One region of the Peribacillus sp. TH16 genome, then DNA from elsewhere that is predicted to be linked to it. Evidence: riboswitches for the same ligand, from Rfam matches in the RefSeq annotation. Region 1 holds a riboswitch; each other region holds the start of a gene.
The links. Region 1 has a riboswitch for S-adenosylmethionine ahead of JFV29_RS25040 (5-methyltetrahydropteroyltriglutamate--homocysteine S-methyltransferase). Riboswitches for the same ligand answer to the same signal wherever they lie in the genome.
Positions count from the first base shown of each region.

Region 2: it holds a riboswitch for S-adenosylmethionine, as region 1 does, so the genes downstream of both, JFV29_RS22675 (2-hydroxyacid dehydrogenase) here and JFV29_RS25040 (5-methyltetrahydropteroyltriglutamate--homocysteine S-methyltransferase) in region 1, are expected to answer to the same signal.
Region 3: it holds a riboswitch for S-adenosylmethionine, as region 1 does, so the genes downstream of both, JFV29_RS25830 (methionine ABC transporter ATP-binding protein) here and JFV29_RS25040 (5-methyltetrahydropteroyltriglutamate--homocysteine S-methyltransferase) in region 1, are expected to answer to the same signal.
Region 4: it holds a riboswitch for S-adenosylmethionine, as region 1 does, so the genes downstream of both, JFV29_RS07095 (methionine ABC transporter ATP-binding protein) here and JFV29_RS25040 (5-methyltetrahydropteroyltriglutamate--homocysteine S-methyltransferase) in region 1, are expected to answer to the same signal.

Region 1 covers NZ_JAEKEM010000009.1:2,276,712-2,284,359, forward strand. The annotation lists gene JFV29_RS25025 (MIP/aquaporin family protein) at 1-703, opposite strand, end outside; gene JFV29_RS25030 (glycerol-3-phosphate responsive antiterminator) at 939-1,481, opposite strand; gene JFV29_RS25035 (hypothetical protein) at 1,692-2,129, opposite strand; SAM riboswitch class I at 2,336-2,431, shown strand; partial or broken gene JFV29_RS25040 (5-methyltetrahydropteroyltriglutamate--homocysteine S-methyltransferase) at 2,421-3,192, shown strand; gene JFV29_RS25045 (PTS transporter subunit IIC) at 3,292-4,329, opposite strand; gene JFV29_RS25050 (hypothetical protein) at 4,516-5,049, opposite strand; gene JFV29_RS25055 (CaiB/BaiF CoA transferase family protein) at 5,764-6,864, opposite strand; gene JFV29_RS25060 (amino acid permease) at 7,268-7,648, opposite strand, start outside.
Region 2 covers NZ_JAEKEM010000009.1:1,786,092-1,793,739, reverse strand. The annotation lists gene JFV29_RS22680 (molybdopterin oxidoreductase family protein) at 1-1,339, opposite strand, end outside; SAM riboswitch class I at 1,498-1,588, shown strand; gene JFV29_RS22675 (2-hydroxyacid dehydrogenase) at 1,731-2,732, shown strand; gene JFV29_RS22670 (FGGY-family carbohydrate kinase) at 2,751-4,241, shown strand; gene JFV29_RS22665 (MFS transporter) at 4,231-5,475, shown strand; gene JFV29_RS22660 (DUF1659 domain-containing protein) at 5,665-5,883, shown strand; gene JFV29_RS22655 (DUF2922 domain-containing protein) at 5,927-6,145, shown strand; gene JFV29_RS22650 (YvrJ family protein) at 6,237-6,398, shown strand; gene JFV29_RS22645 (collagenase) at 6,969-7,648, shown strand, end outside.
Region 3 covers NZ_JAEKEM010000009.1:2,419,958-2,427,605, reverse strand. The annotation lists gene JFV29_RS25835 (O-acetylhomoserine aminocarboxypropyltransferase/cysteine synthase family protein) at 1-898, shown strand, start outside; SAM riboswitch class I at 1,016-1,128, shown strand; gene JFV29_RS25830 (methionine ABC transporter ATP-binding protein) at 1,309-2,343, shown strand; gene JFV29_RS25825 (methionine ABC transporter permease) at 2,336-3,004, shown strand; gene JFV29_RS25820 (MetQ/NlpA family ABC transporter substrate-binding protein) at 3,020-3,853, shown strand; gene JFV29_RS25815 (hypothetical protein) at 3,957-4,160, shown strand; gene sufC (Fe-S cluster assembly ATPase SufC) at 4,611-5,396, shown strand; gene sufD (Fe-S cluster assembly protein SufD) at 5,412-6,713, shown strand; gene JFV29_RS25800 (cysteine desulfurase) at 6,713-7,648, shown strand, end outside.
Region 4 covers NZ_JAEKEM010000002.1:1,464,980-1,472,627, reverse strand. The annotation lists gene fahA (fumarylacetoacetase) at 1-800, opposite strand, end outside; gene JFV29_RS07120 (hypothetical protein) at 797-1,741, opposite strand; gene hppD (4-hydroxyphenylpyruvate dioxygenase) at 1,801-2,922, opposite strand; gene JFV29_RS07110 (DUF1450 domain-containing protein) at 3,164-3,409, shown strand; gene JFV29_RS07105 (MetQ/NlpA family ABC transporter substrate-binding protein) at 3,656-4,477, opposite strand; gene JFV29_RS07100 (methionine ABC transporter permease) at 4,531-5,199, opposite strand; gene JFV29_RS07095 (methionine ABC transporter ATP-binding protein) at 5,186-6,202, opposite strand; SAM riboswitch class I at 6,268-6,374, opposite strand; gene JFV29_RS07090 (MBL fold metallo-hydrolase) at 7,030-7,648, shown strand, end outside.

The sequences.
Region 1 (7,648 bases):
AAAAGACTGCTTTATAGAAGACAGCTCCAAGTGCTCCACCGACAATCGGGCCAACAACCGGAATCCAAGCATAGCCCCAATTCGAATTTCCCTTACCTGGTATTGGCAGCAGGAAGTGAGCAATACGAGGTCCAAGATCACGTGCAGGGTTTATGGCATAGCCTGTTGTTCCTCCGAGCGACATCCCGATAACAACAATCAATAAACCGACAGCAAATGGGTTCAGACCTTCTGTAAACTTGCCGGCTCCAATAAATAATAAGCCAAGAACAAGGATGAATGTACCAATCATTTCACTTAATAGATTTGAAAAAGTATGTGGGATAGCTGGTGAGGTTGCAAACACACCAAGCTTTGTACCTGGATCCTCCGTAGCTTTCCAGTGAGGCAAATAATGCAGGAATACAAGAGTCGCACCTATAATTGCCCCTATCATTTGCGCCACGATGTACCCTGGCACATCAGCCCAAGGAAAATCTCCATTGATAGCTAATGCTACTGTAACAGCCGGGTTTAAATGTGCTCCGCTTATGGAACCCACTGCAAAGACACCCATTGTAACAGCCAGTCCCCATGCAATCGTGATGACAATCCAGCCTGCATCTTTGGCATAAGATCCCTTTAAGGAAGATCCTGCCCCAATACCTGCACCAAATAAAATTAAAATCATCGTGCCTACTACTTCTCCCCAAAATGGAGTCATACATAACCCCTCCTCTTATAGAATGATGCCTTACCAACAAATAAAAGGAGATTCACAGCAGAACTTTCCTCAAAAAATGAGTATGTCTGGTGTGAATCTCCTAATCTCCGTCACATGTATTAACTTGTAATGTAAATATACTAGGTAGTGAAAACGCTGTCAATTAATTTATATAAAAACAAATGATTTTTTCTGTATTTTTTTTCCTCTATCACACATCAACTCCTATCTGAAATTAAAACATCTCCCATAATTCAGTTTTTGAAGTCGTGATTGACGAAGCTCCTGCCTCAAGGGCATTCAGGACTTCATCTGAAGAACGTATGAGCCCTCCAGCAAAGATAGGAGTTTGTAAGCGTTCCTTTACCTCTTTAATCATCCAAGGCATTGCGCCAGGCAAAACTTCGATATAATCAGGCTTTGTTTTCTGTACCAGCTTATAACTTTTCTCTAACGCATGTGAGTCAATTAAAAAGATTCGTTGAATGGCAATAACACCCTTTTGCTTCGCTTTCAAAATCACGCTGGATTTTGTTGAAATCAGGCCATATGGGCAATACTCCTGACAAATAAATTCTGTAGCGTATTCATCACTTTTAATACCATGAATTAAATCGACATGATAAATCATTTTCTTATTATGCTGCTTTGCCATTAAGCTTACATTTTTCAATTGTGATATATGCAAATCAAGAAACACACCTATTTCATAGGAACTTTCTAGAAATCTTTCGAAATCCTTCATGCTTGCCGAAGCAGGCAAAATTTTCTGGTCCATTCATTTTCCCCCTTATCTACCGGAAAAACTCAAAACTTTTAGTTATTTAGTATATTTTAAAGAACTTGATTTATCAAACACAATATTTCTTATTGAAGAATCGTCCTTTACCATATCCTTACACTAACATACCTGGTATCCCCTTTAAAATAGTACAGGTAAGAATGCTATGTAAACATTTCCTTCATTGCTTACCCTTTCTTCGATTCATCATAATGAAAGTTTAATTTTTAATGCACCTTCCACCAACTCATACGATTTAATAGTGCCCACGGGTATTCTTTTCACGATGTTCCAAGCATTAAAATTCATTTTGATCATTCTATTTTCAAATTCAAAAAATGGCGGTCTGTTAAATATCTTTTGGTTAATAAAATTCCTATCAATAGGCTTCATTTCTACTAATTCAAATGAAATCGTTCTTTTTTCCACGTGAATCGGTTTTAATGTAATACGGAAAGGCACGTTTTTCTTAAACATCATTTTTTTCACTTCCGTCGTTCCGAAAAGCACTATATGTACTGGCGTAATCTCGACTTTAACATCCTGCTCACCTGATTTCATCTTTATAATTCGCTCTAGCATAGACGCAGTTAACGTTATCGGTAAACCATTCCCGGAAATATTAGATGGATTGAACGTATTCATCGTGGTTTTCCCCCTCCAACTTAACTTACAGGTAACTTCATTCCATATGGAACGTCAGTTATAGCATATGCTGTCTTCACGAATGTAGTTACCCCTTCATAACATGCAAGGTCCTGGTGAATAATCGGTATATTCTAAATTTTACACCTTTCACCCTTGACCTTTATTAAAACTATCTGTATAGTCATACTTAATTTAATAGACAACTCTTATCAAGAGAGGTGGAGGGACTGGCCCTTTGATACCTCAGCAACAGACTTTAATGTACTGTGCTAATTCCAGAAGTGCAATACTGGGAAGGTTTCATTCAATCCTGAACATCCCTTCATTCATGACTTTATTGAATTGAACAAAATCGTTGCCGGACGTGCTGTTACGAAACAAACCATTCCTAGTCCCAATCAATTATTTGCTGTGGGTGTTTATAATGAAGACATCTACCCTGATATCGAAGACTATGCAAATGACATCATTAAAGCGTATCAATATGCTTTAAAGGCCTTTTATGAAGCTGGTGTTACAATTGGATGATGTTTATATTGCTAGACTTTCCTCTCCAGAATTTCAGTTCAAAGATGGAAAATACTCTAGAGAACAATTAATTGATTTAGCATTGCGCGTAATTAATGGGGCTTTGGAGGGAAAACCAGAGGATTTGGTCGTCACGACACACTTATGTCGCGGGAACTATCAATCAACGTGGGCGTTTGAAGGAAGCTATGCACGTATCGCACCAACATTATTGGCAAAAGAAAAAGTAAATGGATTCTTCCTGGAATATGACGATAACCGTTCAGGAGATTTCAAACCGTTAGAATACATTCCAAATGGCGGAGCACGAGTTGTTCTAGGAGTCGTCACTTCAAAAAATGGAGAAATCGAAGACAAAGAAGCAGTTATAGCTCGTATTAAAGAAGCTTCACAATTCGTGCCACTCGAACAATTATGCTTAAGTCCACAATGCGGATTCGCTTCCACCCATCATGGCAATAAGCTAACGGAAGAACAACAATGGGAAAAGTTGAAATTTATTGTTGATGTAGCGAAAGAAGTTTGGGGATAAAGAAATATTATAGAAAGAGCAACGCATTCAAATAAAGCGTTGCTCTTTCTATATTGTCTATATATCAGCATCCTCTATTTCATGAGGAAGTTTGAGTTATTAATCAAAATGCAATTTATAATCCTCTGCTTTAATCAGTTTTAATTTTTTCGAGAATATATAGATAAGACCTAGGTTCAATACAATCGGAAGAATAAAGAAAGTACTTAGCATGATTGCTACATTCTCAACGGCCCATCCACCTTCAGCCAGTTTCATATAATTTAATGGACCAACTAGACCTGATAAACCGAACCCAGCACTATAGGGTGTGCCTTGAATATTTAACAGACCGGCCAAAGCACCAAGAATCGCAGCTGTGATCAACATCGGAAAAGCGATCTTCGGTTTCATGAAGAAGTTTCTCATTTGAATTTTTGGTGAGCCTAATACATGTGCTAATGCCGTTCCAAGGGAGTTTGCTTTATAACTTGCAATGGCCAGACCAACGCCTGCTGCAACAATGCCTAGATTAGCCGCACCAGAGCCAATACCTGAAAGCATGATCACAGTGGCTACCCCTACTGTTGAAATAGGCGACAAAATTATGAGACAGAACACAACAGAAATAATAGCTCCCATTATAATTGGTTGTAATGATGTCACATTTGAAATAGCGACTCCCAGTAAACCAGTGGAAGATTTCACAAATGGTAGAATTAAATACCCAATCATCCCTGGCACTAATATGCTTAAAGTCGGCATCAATAAAATGGAATATGCTTTTAATCGGTCACCAATTAATTGAACAAATAACACAGTCAGTGCGGCTGTAATTCCTGTATTAATAACGATTCCAATACCATTTAGGGCAAATAAACCATCAGCCGTTTTTTGAATAGCACCACTACCGACCATTGCCGCGATCCCAACACTTGCTGTTTGTATAGATGTTAGCTTAAATGTAATCCCTACCATCACACCAATCATAACAGGTAACAAACTCATCACAAAAACTGTAATATCGAATATATGTTGTAATACTGGAAAATGAGGAATCAATAACTTAAGTACTTCCCCTAACAAAGCATTTGGAATTAAGGAAACAACAATCCCTATACTCATTCCAGTTAGTAATTTACTGAAAAAATCTTTCATCCTACTAATCTCCTATCCCGTCTCTATAATGTAGAATATTATAAGGAATATTCTGATAATAGTCAAAGGATTTTTTTAGTACTTTACCGCGAAAGCGCGAAAAAGTTTATGAGGTTCTCCTACGTCTTTACCCTATTCTATTTCATCCAAGCACAAAAAAAGAACGAGCATCAAGAACGTCCCTTTTTACTTGCAACTATCATCATCATCCATTTTCTTCACCAATATATCATCAGTCACCCTATCTTCCAACTTGTTCCTCAAGGCCAATTCTGCAGCCTTCCCATCACTAGGCGACCCGTCCGAGAAATACATTGGAAACAAGGAGAAAAACATAATATAGAAGGAAAAATATATGAATTGGTACCATATTACTGAGCTTTCCAAGATATTCTGATACACTAAGCTATATATGATTAGCATACTGACTAAATTAAAGATAGAGCCCCCTAAATAAATCAGCATATTCGTCAATCGATTATCATGTTTCAATCCCCTAAACTCGCATGTCCCATTCCAAAAATAATATTTCCTCACCTCTATGTTACAAAAGGAGAAAAGTTTATTCCCACATCCGATCAAGATTCTCTTTTCTGATCCTCCGAAGATCGTAACAAAGAAGATATGCCCGCTCAAATGTATCAGTGTAACGATTGGCATAATCAGAAAAAAAGAAAATAGAAATTTAATGATATCATAGAGACCAAAGATTATTATCATCCTCCTATCTAGAGCTTTTTCTTATAAATCCTTTGTTGAAGGATGATACTCTGATACCCGGTAAACGCTAGTTGTAACTGGTAATTTTTAGCACACACGTCTTGTTGCTTTCATTGATAAAAGATTAATTCGACCTTCCTCCACTTATTTCGTCCTTTCTTCATTTAGTTCGACCTTTCACCTACTTATTTCGTCCTTCCTCCACTTAATTCGTCCTTCATCCACTTAATTCGACCTTTCTCCTACTTATTTCTACCTTCCTCCGATTAATTCGTCCTTCATCCACTTATTTCGACCTTTCTCCTACTTATTTCGTCCTTCCTCCGCTTTATTCGTCCTTCATCCACTTAATTCGTCCTTCATCCACTTAATTCGGCCTTCCTCCTACTTATTTCGTCCTTCATCCACTTTATTCGTCCTTCATCCACTTTATTCGTCCTTCATCCACTTAATTCGACCTTCATCCACTTAATTCGTCCTTCCTCCGCTTTATTCGTCCTTCATCCACTTATTTCGACCTTTCTCCTACTTATTTCGTCCTTCCTCCATTTAGCTCGGCCTCATAAATGTTACAGCACTATGAGTACAGGAGTATTTACGTCGTTGCAGCGAAGATTGAATTCAAAAAAATTAGGCTATCTCTCTCCAAAAAGATTTTGGAAAAGTGACAGCCTTTAAATATATATATCATTTTAGCTAGGTCCGTTTCTTTATTTAGCGATTAAAGGTGCGGAGAACTTCTTCATTGCTTTGTCCTGGCTTCAGCCCTGTATGTTTATAATCAGGGGTAAAAACCGATGTTTTGATTGGACAGGCAATTTGCTTCTGGATGCTTCCTTTTCCGTCAGGTATTTCAACAATCATGCCCCGTTCCTTAAGTTGGGGATGATTGGTCGCTTCGGTAAAAGTCAGTACTGGTTCTACACAGGCCTCAGAATCAGCAAATATTTCTTTCCATTCATCAAAGTTCTTTTCAAGAAAAGCACGTTGGACAGCTGTTTTAAATCTACTTCCACTCTCAGCATCTCTACTCAAGCTTAGTTCATACAATTCGGGCTTGAGGATTGCTTCACATAGAGCTTTACGGAATGGAGGCTCCAGGCTTCCTACCGAAAAATAACGCCCATCTTTCGTTTCGTAAAAGTCATAAAATGACCCTCCGTTTAACATCAATTTCTCTGGCTCAAGCTCCATGCCCCCTTGTAAATTCAGAGGTGCGGATATGGCATTTAAAGCGAAACTGCAGTCGGTCATGCTGATGTCGATGTATTGGCCTTCCCCCGTTCTGTCTCTATAAATGACTGCGGACAAAATACCGATAATAGCATGCAATGACCCTCCTGCAAGATCAGCTATTTGCGTTCCGTTCTTTGCTGGGCCGTCTTTTTGCGTACCGGAATAGCCTGATAATCCTGCAATCGAAATATAATTGATGTCATGACCCGGGCGGTCTTTGTATGGACCGGTTTGGCCAAATCCTGTGATTGAACAATAAATTAACTTCGGATTGATTTGTTTTAAAACCTCGTACCCCAGCCCTAAGCGTTCCATGACACCTGGCCGGAATTGTTCAAGGACGATATCGTATTCTTTCACTAAATTTTTTACGGCTTCGATGGACTCCGACTGTTTTAAATCAAGGGTAATCGATTGCTTTGATCTGTTAAGATATTGATTCACACCCCATGAATCCCCTGCTGCCGGCCTTTCTACCTTCAAAACATCTGCTCCTAAATCAGCTAGCATCAAAGTGGCAAATGGTCCGGGCAGTAGCGTTGAAAAGTCCAATACTTTCAAATTAGTTAATAGAGTCATAAGCGGGCACCTTCCTTTTCTAGGATTAGATACTTCAAACGGTTAAAGTCTGGCTTTCTCTTCTCGAAGATGGCAGTTCCCCCGTCGTACTAGCATGCATTCCTTTGCTTTTTTTAAAAAATTTGAAAGAGATTAGAATGATACATAGAGTCTCCTTTAGCTAATTTTATAGAAAAACACACATAGAGATTACGTTTATCATATAACATCCCTCTTTGAATTTGTATTAATTTCCATTTATCACAAAATAAAAAAGGCCAGGAATCCCGCTCCCGGCTTTAAATAAAAATTTTGAATGGCGAAGATAAATAAACCTACATGCACATAGCTGTTTTACATATAGACAAATAAAAACCGGACAACTTAAAACAACGTTGTCCGGCTGATTTTACTTAAAGCATTATCATTCGTATTTTTTGTCAAAGTCAAACTCCACTTCCTCAAGTTTAACGAATTTAGTTTTCCTTACCAGTTTATATCCAAACCATAGACCAAGGAAAAGTGGGATTCCTAGGTATGCAGCTATTACACTGCCCCAATCAATGTGGTCTGAAAAAAACGCTTGAAAATTTTGAGATAGAATAACGATTAAGCCAATCACAATAGCAAAAATCGGTCCAATCGGAAACCATAATGCCTTATATGGCAGCTTCTCCAATGAATGGCCTTGAGCTATATAAGCTTTACGGAAACGATAATGACTGATAGAAATACCTAGCCAGAAGATAAATCCTGTAATACCAATAGCATTCATTAACCATATATACACTTTACCATCACCAAA
Region 2 (7,648 bases), 490 kb from region 1:
TATAATTATGCCAGTATGATGTATAAAAATCTGTATTTTCAAAGGCAGATGTAGATGGTAATACAATGTCTGCAAACTTCGCTGTCTCCGTTATAAACAAGTCATGGACGACAGTAAATAAATCTTCCCGGGCTAGACCCTCTCTTACTCTATTTGCCTCTGGTGCAACAAGAGCCGGGTTACTTCCATAGACATACAATGAGCGAATGGGGTTGTCCGGTTCAAGCAATGCTTTCCCTATTTGATTCATATTAATAGTACGTGTTTTAGTTTTTTTGAGATCAGGACGTTGTAAAGCTGCGGTATTAAAGGAGAGAAATCCTGAATTGGATTTAACTGCACCTCCGCCTTTTACTAGCCACTGTCCTGTTAAAGCAGGTAAACAGGCAATCGTCCGAGTGCTCATCCCGCCATTATCATGATGCTGAAGACCATTTCCAATCCGAATCATTGAAGGGGAAATCGCCCCATACATCCTAGCTAATTTGTATATGTCTTCTACGGGAACGCCTGTTATGTCAGAAACCATTTGTGGCTGATATTGCTCAAGATGATCTTCTAGCTCTTCATAACCAATCGTATATTCCTTTAAAAACGATCGATCCACTAGCTTTTCTTTATAGAGTATATGCATGATTCCTAATGCTAGTGCACCATCAGTCCCTGGGAGAATGGGAATGAACCAATCGGCCATTCGTCCGGTTTGATTTTTATGAACGTCAATAACAATGACTTTAGCTCCTGATTTTTTTGCTTTTTGTGCGATTGTTACTTGATGCATATTTGTACTTACAGCATTGATTCCCCAAAAGATGAATAACTTAGTTTCGGTCATCTCTTCTGGGTCTGTACCGTAGCTCCCCCCCATTGTGTAGCGGTAGCCTGTTGAGCCAGCAACTGAACAGATGGTCCGGTCAAGTTGACTTGATCCGAGGCGGTTAAAAAAACGGCGATCCATTCCTTCTGCAGCGAGTTTCCCCATATTCCCATAGAAACTGTAAGGAAGAATGGTTTGTGCCCCTTCCTCTGAAATAAGATTTTTCCAATGATTTGTGATCGTATCGATCGCTTCTTCCCAACTAATAATGGCGAAATTCCCCTCACCTTTTTTTCCCACGCGTTTTAAAGGTGTCTTAATTCTCTTGCTATCATAAATCCGTTCACCCATATTCCGAACCTTGTTGCAAATATTCCCTTTCGTCACTGGATGATTTGGGTCACCACTAATTTTCTTGATTTTTCCATCCTCTTTGTGTACAAGTAAACCACATTGGTCTGGGCAATCAAGAGAACAGACAGAAAGGACTACACCATTTTCTATATCTTTATATGATTGCATGTCAGTATCCTTTCATGAAAAAAATGATTCATAGATTATATCATACGGAGAGAATATTTAGAAAGTTCAAATAAATATTGACTTCCGTTTTGAAATTCATTATATTTGGTATATTCTATTAATTGAAAAAATAGTTAAACCAATATAATATTGTAAAATTTCTATCAAGAGAGGTGGAGGGACTGGCCCTTTGAAGCCTCGGCAACATTATTGTGCCAATTCCAGCAAGCGAAGCTTGAAAGATAGAAAGAGTGGCCTTTTATTTTATTGTTGTGAGAACGATATTATGAAGTAATTATCTCTTTCCGTCTTAGCGGGAAGAGATTTTTTTATTTTTAAGAAGTGAGTTACTGACAGGTAAAGTCGTTACATAAAGGAGAGAGATGTAAAAATGAACATTCTAGTAACAGCACCATATAACGAAGCGGGCATCAAGGAATTAAACGAGTTATTTGGAAAGGCTACCTATCAACCTTGGAAGGAAAATGGAAGGGCCTATAACGAAGTAGAGTTGATCTCTTTATTAAAAGAGTCTAAGGCGGAGGGGTTAATTACTGAGTTAGATCAAGTAACAGAAAAAGTATTCGCTGAAGTACCTGAATTGAGATTTGTGGGTGTGTGTCGTGGCATGCCTTCTAATGTTGATGTGGAAGCTGCAACAAAAAGGGGACTTCCCGTCTTTTTCACTCCAGCACGTAATGCTCAGGCTGTTGCAGAATTATTTGTCGGTAATCTCCTTACATTTTTAAGGCATACCATTCCTTCCAATCAATGGTTGAAGGAGGAAAAATGGAATGAAGACTATCTCCAAGCCTATTTAAAGTTTAAAGGAAATGAAATTTCTGGGAAAACAATTGGAATGGTGGGGTTTGGGGCCGTGGGCCAGCGAATTGCAGCGGTTCTTGAAAGTTTTCAATGTTCGATAAAATACTATGACCCTTATGTAGAGAGTGATAATCCTAATCATGTTCGGGCTTCTTTAGAAGACGTTTTTTCGACAAGTGATGTGGTATCCATACACCTCCCTAGAACAGAGGAAACGATCGGGATGATTAATGAACACTTTTTGGGACTGATGAAAGAAGAGGCAATCTTTGTAAATATGTCAAGGGCTGTCGTGGTTGAAAGAGATGCGCTTGTACAAGTATTAAAAGCACAAAAGATTAGGGGGGCGATATTAGATGTGTTTTATCAAGAGCCGCCTGAACAAAGTGACTATGAATTAATTAAATTGCCCAATGTATTAGCTACCCCTCATCTTGCCGGCGCAAGTTATGAGGTTGAGGATCATCACGTCTCAATAATGAACCAAGCGTTAACAAAGTGGACAACACAACATACTCTTCAGATTCCAACTCTATATAACAGAAGAAATCTAGAAGTTAAGTCATAAGAAAGAAGAGTGAAAAAAATGGCTATAAAAGAAGGTTATTTAGTATTTGATATCGGTACTGGAAATGCAAGAGTGGCTATCGTTGAGACAACAGGTGAAGTCGTCTCTATTGAGAGAGAGGATATACAATATGAAATTGAACCTCTTTATCCTGATAGTCGATACTTTTCACCTGAATTACTTTGGAAACAGCTTATTCAATTAGCAAAAAAGGCGATAGCTAAAGCTCAGCACATTTCAATCAAGGCAATAACGTCAACTAGTCAACGGCAAGGAATTGTCTTGCAGGATCAGGATGGGCATTCGTTTATCGGGTTACCTAATATTGATAATAGAGGCCGCGAATGGGAAAAGGAGTTTTCAAATCAACCATTTATTTATGAAAGGGCAGGTCGATTACCATCTGCATTGTTTTCAGCTTTAAAGCTGGTCGCCCTGCAAAAGAGGCAGCCGCAATTATGGGATAAAATTAAATACTTTACAAGCATCAGTGAGTGGGTTGCCTATAAATTAAGTGACGTGCTCGTCTATGAGCCATCACAAGCGACCGAAACACTGCTATATGATGTTCAGAAACAAGAATGGTCAGAGGAGTTGTGTGAACAATTCGGGATATCGGTAGACTTGTTACCCGAATTAAAATCGTCTGGTTCGATCCTTGGTGAAATTACACCGAATATGGCTCAGATGCTGGGATTGGACGAAAAGGTTTTAATCGTAGTAGGAGGCGGTGATACACAGCTGGCTATCGCAAGCACGTTTGCCGAAAAAGGTGATGTCATCATCGTATCTGGAACGACCACCCCTATTTGCCATATTACTGATGAATATAGTGTGGATTCTAAACGAAGAGCATGGACAAATGCCCATACGAATAAAAATCAATGGCTGTTAGAAACAAACCCAGGAATAACTGGGCTTAATTATCAGAAATTAAAAAATATTTTCTACCCAAATGAGAGTTATCAACTAATGGAAGAGGAAATGAGTAAGCTTACGACGATTGATTGTGTATCAACGTTAGGCATGTATCTGACAGATGAGAAAAATGCGACGAAAAAAGGTGGCTTCATTTTTAATACACCATTAGAAGAAAACTTAACCCGTGCTCATTTTGTAGCTTCAGCTCTATGGGAAATTGCTTGTACAGTCAAATGGCATTTCGACAAATTATGCGAAGTGATTCCTTACGATTTGCCATATGTATGGGCTTGTGGAGGTGGTTTTCAAAGTGAAACGTTAACGAAATTTGTAGCTAATCTCCTTCAAAAAGAAGTGCGCATTCATCAAGGGTTCAATCAGGCATCCGTTGTCGGATCTGCCGTTATCTGCAATAAGACATTAGGGGTAAATAGTGCATTATCAGGCGATATCAAAGCGATTACAAATGAGGCTAGTTACGATGAATGGAAGTATGAGGAGTGGAAACAAGCTCAACAGTTCTTTTTCAAAGACCAATATAGCTTAAATCCAAATAAGATAGAAAAGAGAGATATATATGTTAGATAGAATTGGAATACCTAAAAGTTTAAGCTGGGGTTTTTTAGGTGTTATGCTCTTTATGATGGGAGACGGACTTGAAGCTGGCTGGTTAAGCCCTTTCTTAGTTGACAATGGATTGACTGTTCAGCAGTCAGCGGCCATTTTTACTGTATACGGAATTTCTATAGCTCTTTCTTCTTGGTTTTCAGGTGTTTGTTTAGATGTTTTTGGACCAAAGAAGTCTATGTCTATGGGATTATTGTTTTATGTTATTGGGACTGCAGGATTTATCACTTTTGGCTTTGAAAGTATGAATTATCCTGTTATGCTTATCACCTATTTTATTAAAGGTTTCGGCTATCCTTTATTTGCTTACTCTTTTTTAACATGGGTCATTTATCGATCACCTAAAAATAAATTAAGTACAGCTGTCGGTTGGTTTTGGGTAGCTTATTGTGCTGGAATGATGGTACTTGGCTCTTGGTATTCAAGCTACGCTATTCAATACCTAGGTTATGTCAACACATTATGGACCTCTATTTTCTGGGTATGCCTAGGTACGATTTTTGCTATAGTCATCAACAAAGACAAATTTGAAAAGAAACAGATATCTAGCAAAAAAGAAGCAGTGAATGAGCTCTTAAAGGGCATCACCATCTTGAAAACAAATCCAAGAGTTGCTGCTGGTGGTGTTGTAAGAATTATTAATAGTGTAGGATCATATGGATTTCCGGTTTTCTTACCCATGCATATGGCTGAACATGGAATTGAAACATCTGTCTGGTTACAATTATGGGGTACGATCTTCTTAGGAAACATTATTTTTAATTTGGTTTTTGGTTTCGTTGGAGATAAATTCGGATGGAAAAATACAATCATCTGGTTTGGTGGAGTCGGTTGTGCTATTTTTACCCTTCTATTATATTACACACCAATGATCACAAATGGAAACCTCATTGCAACTAGTATTGTTGGATTTATATGGGGTGCTTGTTTAGCTGGTTATGTACCTATAGGTGCATTGGTTCCATCCGTTGCAGGTGAAGACAAAGGAGCGGCCATGTCTATTTTGAATTTTGCGGCCGGTTTGTCTTCATTCGTTGCACCTGCTATAGCCATGACTTTTATCGGTTCGGCTGGAGCAGAAGGGGTTGTATGGATTTTTGCGATCCTGTATCTAGCTAGTGCGGTGATTGTTAAATTCATTCGTTTACCAGAAGAGGATGAAATGAAAAAAGAAACGGATCCACTTGCATCATAATGAAACATGGTGACTTAAAATCAACTTTTCTTATTAATAGGAAGAAGCTACATTCCAATATTGGATTGTGGCTTCTTTATTTTTATTTATAACAGCTGCGTATCATTAAATGAAAATAAAAAAACTTTCACCACCATGCTACTTTCACCTCGTAAAAGTTTATATAGAGTGTGAAAGGAGGTGAGCGACATGGCAAACCAAATTCCAGTATCAAGTACGTTAAGGATTGATTTTGAGACGGGATTAAATGAAAAGGGGTCTATTGTTTTCAAGCGTAGGTCATTTTCGAACATCAAGGTTGAGGCGACGGCGGATCAGTTGTTTTCGGCAGCAACAGCGATTGCAAGCGTGCAGAATTATCCAATGGGTGAAGTGACCAGAGTGGATACGAATTCATTGATTGGATAATCGGCTTTTAGCAAAAGGTTGAAAAAACAGGAGGTGATACAAAATGGCTAGAGTATTGGAAATGATTTTCGTAACAGAGGAAGGAAAGTCAGCGACGATTTCCGTTGAAAATCCGAAGGAGCCGGTTGATGCGAATACAGTCAAACTGGCAATGGAGCAAATGATTACGGGGAATGCCTTCGTTGCATCATCGGGCGACTTTGTCAGTATTAAAGGAGCACGCCTTGTCGAGCGTAATGTCGAGGATGTTGAACTTATCTAACTTGTCAGCAGGCAGGCTCATCTTTGAAGGACGTGTCCTGAAAATGGGTGAGCCTGTTTTTTTCACCATACTAGAAGAGAGGTGAACAAAAGTGGATCAAATCCTGCCATTTATCAGTGATATCGGATTTCCGATTATTGTTACCCTTTATTTGCTTCATCGGATTGAAACAAAATTGGATACATTGAACGAAACCCTTGTCGAGCTGCCGGATCGTTTGCAAGAGGGATTCCAAAGTCAGTTCAGAGGATAGGTAGGGAGCATTATGGATGTTATCATTCATAGTGCTTTTTTTATTTTTGCAAAAGGGATCCTACCACTACCCATCGAGCTAACGAGTAAAAATACTATATGTAAAATTATCTTGAGAACATTTTAATTTATAAAAATAACGAGAATATACGGTATATTATCGGTTTTATTTGCACATTGTTTACTAAAAAAGGAAAATATTATTATTTTTTTAAAATGTAACAATTATATTAAAATGTTGTGTTAGTATAAAAAAGTCAGAAAAATCAGAACGAAAAAAGAGTATTTTCAAATTACATATTTGAAATATTAAACGAAGCTTGATTCGAAAATTAAATTGATTACACACCCTAGGAGGATTCTACTTTAGAAATACTATCATCATTTTTAGCACTAACAATAATTATTTCATCCATGACGAATTCATTAAATGCCAGCTGTAAAGGGGAAGAAGTTTATAGTGTACAACAAGAACATCCTTTATTTTGAATTATGGAATCAACTCTAATAAATATAATTAACACGATTATTTTATTTGGATTATTAACTTAAAGAATTGGAAACCATTTGAATGAATTTTTTTAAAAGCGTTGCAATTAGTTTTGTAATCAGTTTAATAGTCTTGGGCACTTTAGTAATTGTTTATCATTTTTTATCTAGAAATAATACATTAGATCTGGAAAAACTACTAGAAAGGGAAGAATATCATTTGCTAGATGGGGTGAAAATTTACAATTCAGAAAATGATGAATTGAATAATCTAATTATTAATGAGATAACGAATCTTAATAAAGAATTGTCTAGTATGTTTGGAACCATTAATATGGATGTTAAAATAAATATAATAGTATTTGAAGAATTAGAGGAATTACAAAAGTATGCGGAATTAGAAAATATCGGAGCCTTTTTTGATAAAAATTATAATTTAATTGCATTGGTTAAACCCGATAACCTTGTTAGGGAAGCAGATGAATGGTTCTTTAGAAGGGATTTACGTCACGAGTATACACATTATTATTTGACTAAATATCTAAGTGAAAATAAAATTACAGCCGTTCCGAAGTGGTTCGATGAGGGATTGGCCGAGTACGTTGCAGTTACTATGGATGGGGTTGAGACTACGGACCCATTAGAGGAAGTAATTAATTTTGAATTGTTGAAGAGTAGGGAAGATTGGGCAATGCAAAGAAGAAACCATACAGAGTTATATCCTCAATCACATTATGGAATCAAATATATAATAGAAGATAA
Region 3 (7,648 bases), 140 kb from region 1:
AAATTTCAAAAAAGCCATCACGCCTAGAACGAAGGCTATATTTGCGGAAACAATTGGAAATCCAAGTCTAAGGATTCTTGATATTGAGGCTGTAGCGGACATTGCTCACAATGCGGGCATACCACTCATTATCGATAATACCTTTGCTACCCCATACCTTTGCCGGCCAATTGATTTTGGAGCGGATATTGTCATCCACTCTGCTACAAAATGGCTCTTGGGAAATGGAACCACCTTAGGAGGCATCATCGTGGATGGGGGCAAATTCGACTGGAACTCACCAAACTACCCTGGCTTTACGGAACCGGATCCAAGCTACGATGGGATTGTATACTCTGAAGCAGTCGGCCCTGCTGCCTTTATCACAAAAGCTCGTGTGCAATTACTTCGTGATTTAGGGCCGACGTTAAGTGCTCAAAGCGCGTTCCAGTTTACGCTGGGGCTAGAAACGTTGCATGTGAGAATGAAAGAGCATCTTTCGAATACTAAGTCTGTTATTCAATATTTGGAAAATCATCCTGCTGTGAACTGGGTTTCGCACCCTAGTAATGGAAGTCACCCTGATAAAGCGCTGGCGGATAAATATTTGCCTAAGGGAGCAGGATCTGTTGTGACTTTTGGAATTCAAGGTGGACGCGAAGCTGGAGCAAAACTTATCAATTCGGTAGAGTTATGGTCGCATGTAGCCAACGTAGGGGATGCTAAAAGTTTAATTATCCACCCTGCTAGTACGACCCATCAACAATTAAATGATGTAGGTTTAGCAAAAGCGGGTGTAAGTGCTGATCAAGTGCGCATATCGATTGGTATTGAAAACATAGAGGATTTAATAGAAGATTTAGAGCAGGCAATTGAAAAAGCGACGAATATTGTCTCCTTAACTTCTAAAACTGTTTAATAAAAAAGACCTGTTCATTCTTTCCTAGAAATATTATACATTGCGCTCCTTTTTTATCTATGATAAAATTTCTCCATACTAAAGAACTTAATGATGTACAAATATTCTATATATTAGCTCTTATCAAGAGAGGTGGAGGGATGTGCCCGATGAAACCCGGCAACCGACAAGGAAATTTCCTTGGAAAGGTGCCAATTCACACAAAGTTTAATCGCTTTGGAAGATGAGAGAAAGGCCTGCTTTTTCACCTGCCTTTCTGCTCATGCAGAAAGGTTTTTTCTATTTAGTTTGGGAAAACCTTTACATGTATAGCAATATTGAAAAACGGTTTTAAATCATATTTACAGGCTGATAATGAAGATAAATCAACTAAGTTCATAGGTTTTATTGGATAAAAGAGGTGAGTATTAATGATTACATTGACAAAAGTTAGTAAGCTATTCCGAACAGGAAAAGGAAGCAGTGACACGATTAAGGCTGTAAATAATGTTAATGTTGAAATAAATAAAGGCGAGATTTTCGGTATTATTGGCTACAGCGGAGCAGGGAAAAGTACTTTGATCAGGATGCTTAATGGATTGGAAACACCAACAGAAGGATCCGTTGTGGTGGCTGATAAAGAAATTTCCAAAATCAAAGGTGCTAAGCTACGTAAAGCTCGACAAGAAATCAGCATGATCTTTCAACATTTTAATTTATTATGGTCTAGAACCGTTCAGGAGAATATATCGTTTCCTCTAGAAATTGCAGGGGTTTCGAAAAATGAGCGTATCAAGCGTGTGAATGAATTAATTAAGTTAGTTGGGCTTGAAGGAAGAGAAAAGGCATATCCTTCGCAATTAAGCGGAGGGCAAAAACAAAGGGTCGGGATTGCTAGGGCTCTTGCTAACAATCCTAAAGTGCTACTGTGCGATGAAGCGACGTCTGCTTTAGACCCGCAGACAACCGATTCAATACTTGAATTGCTTGTGGACATCAATAAGCGTCTTGGTCTAACGATTGTTTTGATTACACATGAAATGCACGTCATCCGTAAAATTTGTCACCGCGTTGCAGTAATGGAAAGTGGTCAAGTCGTTGAACAAGGACCTGTCCTGGAAGTCTTCAAGAATCCGAAAGAACAAATGACGAAGCGTTTCGTTCAACAGGTAACAGAGCCTGAAGAAACAAAAGAAACAATGGAACACTTGCTGGAACGCTATCCAGCAGGAAAAGTAATTCAATTGACGTTCGTAGGAGATCATGCAGAGAGTCCGTTAATTACTAGGCTGGTACGTAACTTTGAGTTGGATGTCAATATCGTTCAAGGAAAAATATCTCAAACTAGAAGTGGTTCATATGGAACGTTATTTATCCACCTTGATGGCAATGAGGATGAAATGCTCCGCGCAATCGAATTCATTAAAGCACAGCATGTAGGCGTGGAGGTGATTACTCATGCTTGAAGAATTATTACCGAATGTATATTGGGAAGACATTATTGAAGCAACAAAAGAAACACTTTATATGACTAGTATCTCAGTACTAGCAACCTTTTTTATAGGCATACTATTAGGGCTAGTCCTGTTTTTAACAGGGAAAGGTAACTTGTGGGAAAATCGGGTAATTAACACGACCATGAGTGCTATCGTTAATATTTTCCGTTCCATTCCATTCCTTATTTTAATTGTGTTGCTCATACCTTTCACAAAATTGCTTGTCGGTTCTATGATCGGTGAGGATGCTGCTTTACCAGCCCTTATTATCGGGGCGGCACCATTTTATGCACGTATGGTTGAAATCGGCCTCCGTGAAATCGATAAAGGTGTAATTGAAGCGGCTAAATCAATGGGAGCGAAAACGAGCACGATCATTTGGAAGGTACTTCTTCCAGAATCGATGCCAGCATTAATTTCAGGGATTACGGTAACATCGATTGCATTGGTTGGATATACCGCAATGGCAGGGGTTATCGGTGCAGGCGGGCTTGGTAATCTGGCCTATCTAGACGGCTATCAAAGGACTCACAATGACGTTACACTTGTAGCGACGATTGTTATACTAATTATCGTCTTCATTATTCAAATTATTGGAGATGTGATTACATCTAAATTAGACAAAAGATAAAGGGAGATGAATAGGATGAAAAAGTTTTTAGGATTTGCATTATTACTTGTTTTATCGATTGCTCTTGCTGCTTGTGGAACCGATAAGGACAACAGCGGCAGCGATACAGAAAAGGAAACGAAAAAATTAGTTGTAGGTGCATCCAATGTTCCGCATGCTGAGATTCTTGAAAAAGCTAAACCTCTTCTTGAAGAAAAAGGAATTGAGTTGGAAATTAAACGGTTCCAAGATTATGTTTTACCGAATAAGGCTTTAAACGATAAAGAATTGGATGCTAACTACTTTCAACACATTCCATATTTAGAGGGGCAAATTAAAGAAAATGGATATGACTTCGTTAATGCTGGTGGAATTCATATCGAGCCGATTGCTCTATATTCACAAAAATATAAAAGCATTGATAAACTTCCGGAAGGCGCAACAATTATTATGAGCAGCTCTGTTGCTGACCACGGACGTGCGTTATCTCTATTAGAAAAAAATGGCCTGATTACATTAAAAGAAGGCATCGATAAAACGACAGCTACAACAAAAGACATTGTTGAAAATAAGAAAAAACTTAAATTTGATGCGAATTATGAAGCAGCTTTACTTCCGAAAATTTATGAGAGTGGCGAAGGGGATGCCGTTCTAATCAACTCTAACTATGCGATTGACGCTGGATTGAATCCGCTTAAAGATTCAATTGCTATTGAAGACTCTGAATCACCATATGTGAACGTTATTGCTGTTAACAAAGGTGATGAAAATAAAGAAGAAATCAAAACGCTAGTAGAAGTATTACATTCTAAAGAAATTCAAGATTTTATTCTAAAGGAATACAAAGGTGCAGTCGTACCAACTAAATAATTTATGGTAAGGAACGACCTGGAAATCTTCAGGTCGTTTTTTTATGTTTAAAGATGAAAACACAGGGTATAGAGTTAATAGAGTAATAAAGTGATTCACAAATTTGAAAGGATGGTTCACTATCAATACTTTAGATTTAAATGTAACAAGCGAAATGGAAAAAGCGATGCAGTTATCACATGGGATTGGCTATAATGAGTACAGCAGAAATTTAGACCTCCGTATCGAGGTTGAGAAAGAACGAGATAAGGAACATGAAAAGTGCAACAAAATGGTCATTGACCTACAACGTAAAATTCACGGTTAAGCATATAAAAGAGTCTTTAAAAGATCGGTCTGTAGAGGTAAAATGATAAGTGGTCTAGAAAATAAGGGTTTCCTTATTAGATTAACTTACATAGCACCTAGCAGACCTTTTTTTCTTTAACAAAGGTAATACGTACCTTCCAATTAAGATTTTTTAGACATATATTAATAAGAACGAAGGTTTGTTGAATAATAAGTTTTAAATAAGAAAAGCTAAAATAAGGCTCTATTTGCTGTAAATAGCCTATAACAGTAGGGTTTGTAACAATAGGACAGGTTTTCATCATGAAAGAAGTGGAAACCCCTATCTATATTAGTTGATTCCAAATTGGATTTGTTATAAAATTGGAATGAGAATAAAGTGAGAATGCTTTTATGAAAAATAAATAGTAAAGAAAGTAGTTTTTACTTTCTGGTAATAAAATAGGAATTAGTTCACGGAGGTATTATTATGTCAGCTTCTACATTAACGGTTAAAGATCTTCACGTATCAATTGAGGGTAAAGAGATTTTAAAAGGGGTTAACCTTGAAGTAAAAGGCGGAGAAATCCATGCAATCATGGGACCAAATGGAACTGGTAAATCCACTTTATCTTCAGCAATTATGGGTCACCCTAAATATGAAGTAACAAGCGGCAGCATCACATTCGATGGTGAAGACGTATTGGAAATGGAAGTTGACGAGCGCGCTCGTGTTGGTCTTTTCCTTGCTATGCAATATCCAAGCGAAATCAGTGGTGTTACAAATGCTGACTTCTTACGTTCTTCTATCAATGCACGTCGTGAAGAAGGCGATGAAATTTCATTGATGAAATTCATCCGTAAAATGGACGAAAAAATGGCATTCCTTGAAATGGATGAAGATATGGCGCAACGTTATTTAAATGAAGGATTCTCAGGCGGAGAGAAAAAACGTAACGAAATTCTTCAATTAATGATGATTCAGCCAAAAATCGCTATTTTAGATGAAATTGACTCTGGGCTAGATATCGATGCTCTTAAAGTCGTTTCAAAAGGAATCAACGAAATGCGCGGAGAAGACTTTGGATGTTTAATCATCACTCACTACCAACGTCTATTAAATTACATCACTCCTGATTACGTACATGTAATGATGCAAGGCCGTGTTGTAAAATCAGGCGGGCCTGAACTAGCTGCACGTTTAGAAGCAGAAGGTTATGATTGGATCAAACAAGAATTGGGCATTGAAGACGAAACTGTTGGCGAAGAAGCGTAAGTAGGAGGATTTGCAATGACTACAGAAACGAAATTACCGTTTGAACAAGAGGACATAAGCTCTTATTCAACTAAAAATAATGAGCCAGCTTGGCTATCTGAGCTTCGAATTCAAGCGTTTTCTGAATTAGAAAAGCTCCCAATGCCAAAGCCGGATAAAACAAAAATCGATAAATGGAATTTTACTTCTTTCAAGACTCATACAGTTGAAAGTGAAACTTTTGCCTCTTTAGATGAGGTTCCGGAAGAAATTAAATCCATCATTGAAGGAAATGAAAACTTATACATTCAACGCAATAATACGCCGGCACATATTAATTTGTCAGCAAAAATAAAAGAACAAGGCGTTATTTTCACTGATATTTTTACAGCGGCTCGTGACCATGCTGAGCTCGTACAAAAATATTTCATGAAGGACGGAGTTAAAATAGATGAGCACCGTTTAACAGCATTACATGCTGCATTAGTTAACGGTGGTGCATTCCTTTATGTTCCAAAAAATGTAGAGATCAAAGATCCAATTCAAGCAGTATTTTTGTTGGATAACCCTGAAACTACACTTTTCAACCACGTTTTAATCGTGGCAGAAGATAATAGCTCTGTAACATATGTAGAGAACTACTTCTCAAGCGTTGAGTCTAACGAAGGTATTGCTAATATCGTAACTGAAGTATTTGCAAATGCGAATGCCAAAGTGGAATATGGAGCTGTTGATACCCTTTCGAAAGGTTTTACGACATATGTTAACCGCCGTGGAGTTGCAGCACGTGACGCTCGTATTGAGTGGGCACTTGGCCTAATGAACGATGGAAATACGATTTCAGATAACACAACATATCTAATGGGCGATGGCTCTCACGGTGATACTAAAACCGTTGTAGTCGGCCGCGGGGAACAAAAACAAAACTTTACGACAGCCATTATTCATTTTGGCAAACGCTCTGAGGGCTATATCCTTAAGCACGGTGTTATGAAAGACGGCGCATCCTCCATTTTTAATGGAATTGGGAAAATTGAGTATGGTGCTACAAAGGCCAATGCTGAACAAGAGTCACGCGTACTGATGTTAAGTGAAAAAGCACGCGGAGACGCCAATCCAATCCTTTTAATTGATGAAGATGATGTAACGGCTGGGCATGCCGCTTCTGTCGGACGTGTTGACCCGCTTCAACTTTATTATTTAATGAGTCGTGGTATTACTAAAAAAGAAGCAGAAAGACTTGTCATTCACGGATTCTTGGCCCCTGTTGTTAACCAGCTTCCAATTGAAGGAGTTAAAAAACAATTAGTAGCGGTCATTGAAAGGAAAGTACAGTAATGAACCCATACGAAATTCGTAAGCTTTTTCCGATATTAGATCAAGAAGTCAATGGTCAGCCATTAGTTTATTTAGATAGTGCTGCAACCTCTCAAAAACCGGCTGCAGTGATTGAAGCGATTGAGCAATATTACCGCGGATACAACTCGAATGTTCACCGCGGGGTGCATACACTTGGAACAAAAGCTACGGATGCGTATGAAGGTGCACGTGAAAAGGTGCGTAAATTCATTAATGCTTCTTCTACAGAAGAAATCATTTTTACAAGAGGAACAACAACTTCTTTAAATACTGTAGCAAGAAGTTACGGTGGAGCAAATGTAAAAGAGGGCGACGAAATTGTTATCTCTTACATGGAGCATCACAGTAATATTATTCCGTGGCAGCAGTTGGCTAAAGAAAAAGGTGCTGTACTGAAATATATTCCGCTTCAAGAGGATGGAACGATTTCCCTTGATGATGTGAGAGCTACAATTACAGATGCAACGAAAATCGTTTCCATTATGCAGGTTTCCAATGTGCTTGGTGTTATCAACCCTGTGAAGGAAATCGCAAAAATTGCCCATGAACACCATGCTGTCATGGTTGTGGATGGGGCACAAAGCACGCCGCATCTAAAAGTGGATGTTCGTGATTTGGATTGTGATTTCTTTGCCTTCTCAGGTCATAAAATGGTCGGTCCAACAGGTATCGGCGTATTATATGGTAAAAAAGAACTTCTTGAAAAAATGGAGCCGATTGAATTTGGCGGAGAGATGATTGATTTTGTAGGTTTGTATGAGTCTACATGGAAAGAACTCCCGTGGAAATTCGAAGGCGGTACCCCAATCATTGCCGGCGCCGTTGGCCTTGGGGCTGCAATTGATTTCTTAGAAGAAATCGGCTTGGATAATATTGAACGGCATGAACATAAACTTGCAGCTTATGCAATGGAG
Region 4 (7,648 bases), on a different contig from region 1:
AGCGGCACAACCCAAGGAGAGATTGATGTAGCGAAATTCTTAGAATTAAATGGCCCAAGAGGCTGGTACTCCCATGCTTGAATATCACGTGCACTCCAGTCATTCACGAGAACTAGCCCGAAAACATGATCTTCAGCCTGATTAACTGGAATTGGTTCTCCAGGGCGGTTGCCAGGTCCAATAAACCAACCCATTTCAAGTTCGAAATCAAGCTGAATAGATGGACCAAATACTGGATCTGCATCTTTTGGTTTGCGCTGTCCCGAAGGGCGCCGCACCTTTGTACCACTTGGAACGATAGAACTGGACCGTCCATGATATCCGATCGGCAAGTGTGTCCAGTTTGGCATGAGTGCATTATCTTTTCCTCTGAACATAGTCCCCACATTGGTCGCGTGCTCTCTTGAGGCATAGAAGTCTGTATAGTCTCCTATCTTTGCAGGAAGTAGCATCTCTACATCTTTCAATGGGTGGAACGCTTTTAAACGAAGTTCTTCATCATCACGTAAATCAGGCGTGTTCGCATCCAAAAGGTATTGTAATTTCTTACGTACAGAAGTCCAGGCGGGACGGCCGAGTTCCATAAATAGATTGAGTGAAGAAGCGGAAAAGACATTCTTTTCTTCTGCACCGGTCCCCTTTAACAGCCCTGCATCGTCAATTACAGATAAATCAAGAACATATTCACCAATGGCTGTACCGGCACGCGGGCCTTTGTCTTTGAATTGAAAGATGCCATATGGCAAATTTTGAATCGGAAAATGTGATTCCGGTGTTGTTTCGATAAAAGAATATTTCATCGTGGTGCCTCCCCATTAAAAATAGTCAGTTCACCAAGTTCTTTACGCGGCTCATCAAAGCTACAGCTTCCGTAAGAAGCAGCGAAGACTGTGCGTGCTTTGTTGATTTGAGAAGAACTGACAGATATACTGCGCCAAGAAAGCGTGTCTGGTGTAAACGAAAAGTGTGTTGGATCCTCATCCAACAATATGGTTTCAATGATTTTGCTGTCTATTGAATGGCAGTAGGAAAGTAGGGCTGCTGTAAATACGTTAACAAAGCCATGCATTTTTGTTTCCACTTCATTTCGATACTGGCGGATCGGATGATGCAGACCCGCTGTGAACTTTAAAGTTAGATTTCTTTTTCGGGATTCATGAATAACAATCGCTACTTGTTCGGCAGTAGGAAATAAATCCGATGTAATGCCGCCCATGCGCATTTTAATACCAATACTTTTCAAAGATTTTTGATTGATCAAGCGAATAGTATCCAATGTGTATGGAAGTTGATCAATCGTTCCTGTTATTTCACAATAAATCGGATAACTGGCTGTTTGTTTTTCGAGTTTCTCTAAGAAAGAAGAATCAACTTTTTTTGGAAGCGGAACTTCGATCGCCTCAATGGTACCAGCTGTTTTATATGTTTCTAAAAAAAGGTGAATATCTCCCATAGCCGTTTCAATTTCTAGGGGTTTCGTTAAAATAACAGATAATCGAAGTGGATATTGATCATTAAATTGATCTTTATATGGTTCGAGTTCACTCAGTCGTGAAGCGGGAATAACAAATGGACCAAGCATCCAGCTGTCTGAATCATGGATATATGCATGATAATTTGAAATTGCTTCTGGAAGCGGAAGTGCACTTGGTGGAAACAGGCCTGCATAATCAATAAGTTCGGTCATAAAATGACTGAGCGCTTCCTCTTTCCACATTCCATTTACTTTTGTTAACAACAACCTCACACCTCCTATAATAGGAGGCCATACTGGGTATTACGCCAGATGGCCGGTTCATATTAAATATTTCCACGAAGTTCCTGTTCGCGTTCAATCGATTCAAACAATGCTTTAAAGTTTCCATCGCCAAAACCAAGTGCACCTTTACGCTGAATGACTTCGATAAACATAGTTGGACGGTCAACTAATGGTTTTGTGAAAATTTGGAGCAAGTACCCTTCATCATCACGATCGACAAGGATATTAAGTTCTTGAAGTCGTTTCACATCTTCATCAATATCTCCTACACGATTGGCGAGGTCTGCGTAATAAGTGTCAGGAGTCTTTAAAAACTCAACACCATTTTCTTTTAGTGTGGCCACTGTGGTGATGATATCGTTTGTTAAAAGGGCAAGATGCTGAACACCTTGACCATTATAGTAATCTAGGAATTCTTGAATTTGAGATTTGCGTTTTCCTACAGCAGGTTCATTGATCGGGAACTTAATGCGTCCTGTTCCATTCATCATAACTTTTGACATTAGGGCTGAGTACTCGGTCGAAATGTTTTCATCATCAAAATGTTTCAGAACAGTAAAACCGAATACTTTTTCATAATAATTTGTCCATTCGTCCATTACTTCCACATTACCAACAAGGTGGTCAACACCGATTAAGCCTGAAAGTTGAGCTCCAAAGTTGTCCTCACGAGCTTTAAAACCTGGCAGAAATCCACCTTTATAATCGATTGGCTCAACAAGCGTGTGAATCGTATCCCCATATGTGCCTAAGATTGCTTTTCTTACTTTGCCATTTTCATCTTCTTCCACCCATGGTTCTCGAAGAGCGATGCCACCGCGTTCAATAGCACCCGCATATGTTTTTTCTAGGTCTTTTACGAGAAGGGAGATATCTTTTACTCCTTCGCCATGAGTTTTAATAAACTCAGCCACATCTGTGCTGTCTGATAGAGTACCTGTTAAAATCAATCGGATGGTGCCCTGTGCCATAACGTAAGATACACGGTCACGGGAGCCTGTTTCTAGTCCTTTATATGCTATAAGCTTGAATCCGAAAGCGTTTGCGTAATAATAAGCAGCCTGCTTTGCGTTCCCAGTATAGATTTCTACGTAATGGACACTCTTAACCGGAAACAATTCCTCTTTCTTTGCTTTAGAAGATCCAACTGTTTTTTTAGTCATATTTACCGCTCCTTAATCGTTTTTTTTACATAAAAAAGCTGAATTTTCTTAATTTTCCGCCAGTGATAGTTCACATCATAATACATAAAAATTTACCACGCAAATATGTGTTTTACCGCGGTTGACCATCATGGTAGCAACATTTTAACGCGATAAAACATATTTGCGTTTAGGTGTACTCTTGCACATTTTTTGTATATCTACTTAAAATGTTAGCAACTAAATAAAAGGGGAATTAGATATGAAAATTAGTGTAAAGTTCTGCCCTAGTAACTTTGAAGATGAGTTGGAAACTATTAAAGATAAATTAATGGAGTGTAGCGGTCTAGAGGTTATTGAGGATAGATGCTTGTTGTATTGCGGACAATGTTTAATGCAGCCGTTTGCAGTTGTAAATGGTGTAAACATTGTCGCAAACGATCCAGTTGAACTTCTCGAAAAAATTGAACAATATGTAGCTAGGCTTAAACAAGGAGACACTGTGTGAACAACGAGAAAATGAAATTAGTAATAATTGATTATCGCTTTTATTGACAACTATATCATTATATTGTGTTTTCCCCGAGAAACATGCGAACCTTCAGAGAGCATCCATCTATGATAAAATATATGTAAAACCCTACTACAAATGCTTATTAATTGCATTGATTGATATCTTCGCATAGTATGACGGAAAAAATTCAAGGCCTGTTCCCAAAAAGGGAGCAGGCCTTGAATTTTATGGTTTGGTTTCTTATTTCATCCAATCTGGTTTTCCGAAGCCTGCAAACTTGCTATCGATTACTTCTTCAAACTTGTCTGATTCAACTACTGATTTAATATCCTTAGCAAATTGTGCATCTGCATCTTTTGTATTCACAGCAACAACATTACGATACATATCCGGCATGTTTTCTAAAACAAGGGCATCTTGGAGATCCATTTTTGCTGCAAGAGCGAAGTTACCTGGGACCGCTGATAGGTCAACGCTGTCTGTTGCACGCGGCAATTGAGCCGATTCTAATGGTTTGAATTGAATGTTTTTTGGGTTCTTTGTTACATCTTTTTCAGATATTTTTAAGGGATCCACATCTGGCTTGACTTCAATTAAATCTTCATCTACTAGGACTTTAAGTGCACGTGCAAGGTTAACTGGATCGTTCGGTAGGGCTAGTGATGTACCATCTTTAATGTCTTTTAACGATTTATATTTGTTCGAGTATATACCCATTGGTGCTGTCGGTACAATAACAAGGTCAGAAAGCTCTAAATCATTTTCTTTAGCGAAGTTATCCATATACACTTTGTGCTGGAAAAGGTTGGCGTCGATTGAATTGTTGCCAAGCGATTTATTTGGCTGGATATAGTCAGTGAATTCAACGATTTCTATTTTGTAGCCAAGATCTTCTAGGCCTGGCTTAATGGCCTCTTTTACCATATCCGCGTAAGGACCGGTAGTTGCTCCGATTTTCAATTCTTTTTTGTCTTCAGTTTTTGGGGAAGCATCATCGCTTCCGCAAGCTGCCAAGCCAAGGGCTAGTGCGCAAACAGATAATAAAGAAGCTATTTTTTTCATTGGAAATTCCTCCTGTAATATGTTGTATTAAATCATTGTTAAAATGACTGATTCTATCGTTTATTTACTAAGTATGAGGCCTTGTCACCAACCATTTGAATGATTTGTACAAGGCAGATTAACACGACGATTGTCGTGATCATGACTGTGTTGTCATAACGGTAATAGCCGTACCGAATGGCCAGGTCACCAATTCCGCCCCCACCGATTGTCCCAGCCATCGCTGAGTAACCGATAAGTGAAATGGTCGTTAACGTCAACCCTTGAATGATTCCCGGTTTTGCCTCAGGAAGAAGTACATCCTTAATGATCATCCATGGAGTGGCACCTACAGCAATTGCAGCTTCAATCACACCTTTATCTATTTCGCGTAATGCCGATTCAACGATTCTTGCAAAAAAAGGTATCGCGGATACAGATAGGGAAACAGAAGCCGCTCTTGGCCCTATCGTTGATCCAGTAAGCAAATCCGTTAAAGGAAGGAGGGCGACTAAGAGAATGATAAACGGGATTGAACGGACAATATTGACAGCGAAACCGAGAGATCGATTCACGACGTTATTTTCAAAGATTAAATTCTTGGTCGTTGTAAACAGCAATACTCCAAGTGGCAAACCAATTAGAAGGGCTACCGCAAGGGAGATTCCAACCATATAGATTGTTTCGAGAAAGGCTTTATTAAGGTCAGGTAAAATATTGACGACGGAATCAAACAGTGACATGTTTCAACACCTCCACAGAACTGGTCCGATTTGTTATATATTCCAGTGCCGATTGAACTTCAGCAGCCTCACCAATTAATTCAATGATTAAGATTCCTAATGGAACATCCTGAATATATTCAATTTTGCCGTGCAAGATATTTCCCTTTACTGAATACTTTTGTAGAGCATCGGAAAGAATCGATTCACCGGCGGTGGGCCCTTCAAATTGAATTTGAATAATCGTTCCTTTGCTTTCCTCAATTAAGTGTGAGGGAAGCTCAAAATCCAATACACTGCTGATGAATTGCTTCGTCAACTGCTGCTTTGGTTGTGAAAATATCTCATAAACAGATCCTTCTTCGATAATCCTGCCATCCTGCATGACAGCGACTCGATGGCATAGTTCTTTGACTACTTCCATTTCATGGGTAATCAATACTATAGTGATACCAAGTTCCCGACTAATCTTTTTTAATAACTGTAAAATCGCTTTTGTTGTTGTTGGATCAAGGGCAGAAGTCGCTTCATCACATAATAGTACAGTAGGGTTATTGGCTAAGGCTCGCGCTATGCCGACCCGTTGCTTTTGACCTCCGCTGAGCTGGGCCGGATAGACATCCTTTTTATCACTAAGCCCAACTATGTCCAGCAGTTCTAGAACGCGACTTTTGATGACGCCCTTTGATTTGTGTGCGGCTTTCAAGGCGAAAGCAACATTTTCAAAAACGGTTTTGGAACTGACTAAGGAAAAGTGCTGAAATATCATACCGATTTTTTGTCGTTGTTTTCGAAGCTCTTTGCCTGATAAAGACGTTAAGTCAATCCCGTCAATAATGATTTTTCCTTTTGTCGGACGTTCAAGCAAATTTAAGCAGCGTATTAATGAGCTTTTTCCGGCTCCGCTGTAGCCAACAATCCCATAAACTTCACCAGTCTGAATTGTCAAAGATACGTTATCCACTCCGACAACTCGGGTATTTTTCGATATGTATTCCTTTCGGACTGATCGGATTTCAATCATGAGCCTTCCCCCTTAAACATAAAAAACTGCCTCTATCATTCAGAAAGAGGCAGCGAAATTATTTCGTCTTATCTTTCAGAATGTAATCATTCTGCAGGAAGTAGCACCGTTCCCGATTGGGGCGGTTGCCGGACATCACAGGGCCTGTTCCCTCAGTCACTCTTGATAAGTAAATTATTATTTTGGAATATTACAAGTTTTCTAATATAATCTATATTATTTGTAAATTCACATATTGTCAATCGTTTCTGTAATTTTAGAATAACTTTCTGGTGATTTAATTAATTTTTTTATGGTAAATCTAGAATTGGATAATCATACCTTTTGGAATCGGGGTATTGTCACCATTGATCGTTAATGGTCGTAAAGCCATACTTTTTCATGATTTTTGTAAGATAAGCTTCGTTCTTTTTAGCAGCTTGTCGATTTTTTTTAATAATTACGTGAATTTTTTGTCAGGAAAGTATTGTTTCAAAGTCTGTATCATGAATGCTTTAGCTTTTTTATCAACCAAGGTAATATTGATAGTTACTCAGCGTTAATGATTAGCCGTGAATTTTTTTATCGCCCAAACTTAAATACGGAGTACCCTTTCTTAACAACTTCCTTTTAACCGAAGCCAGATTTTTGCTGTTTCTTTTCTTAGTTGCATAATAGAATACCTTAAATCAATGACAATGGTTTCAAAAAGTGCCTTGATTCTACCGGAAAATATACTACGGGTCTTTGCTAGGAAAATACTATTTGCTTGTCAAAAGTATGGAGGAATATTACATTTATTGTAATGAACAAGGGGTATTTTTATACAATTGATGAGGAGGGAAGCCATGCTAGAGATTAAGACGATAAATGATGTGGTTTGTGTACAAGGGACCCCTGAAGGAATAAAGTCGGGGATGAGTGTATATGTTTTTTTAACAGACGGCCTATTGATTGATACGGGAGCCCAAATTTTATTGGAAGAACTTATCCCTTTCTATGAATCAGCCAACTTCGATTTAGTGGCGCTAACGCATTATCATGAGGACCATACTGGCGGTGCTTCCTGGATACAGGAACATAGAAAAGTTCCAATTTATATTCATCCGGTGTCGATTGATGTATGTGCGAAGGATGCTGAATATCCTGATTATCGCAAAACTTTTTGGGGAAGGAGAGATGGCTTCAAAGCTGAGCCGCTGGGGAGGGCTGTTCATTCCCGTACCCAAACGTGGGAGCCAATCTTTACCCCAGGTCATGCTATGGACCATATGGTGTATTTGAATCACAGTAATGGCATGCTGTTTTCAGGTGACCTATTCGTTACACCGAAAACGAAGCTTGTTTTACGGGAAGAATCTGTCCCTGTTATCATCGATTCTATAAATAGATTACTTCAATATGATTTTGGAGAGGTTTTTTGTTGTCATGCCGGTCATGTCCCTAATGGGAAGGAAATGTTTCAAA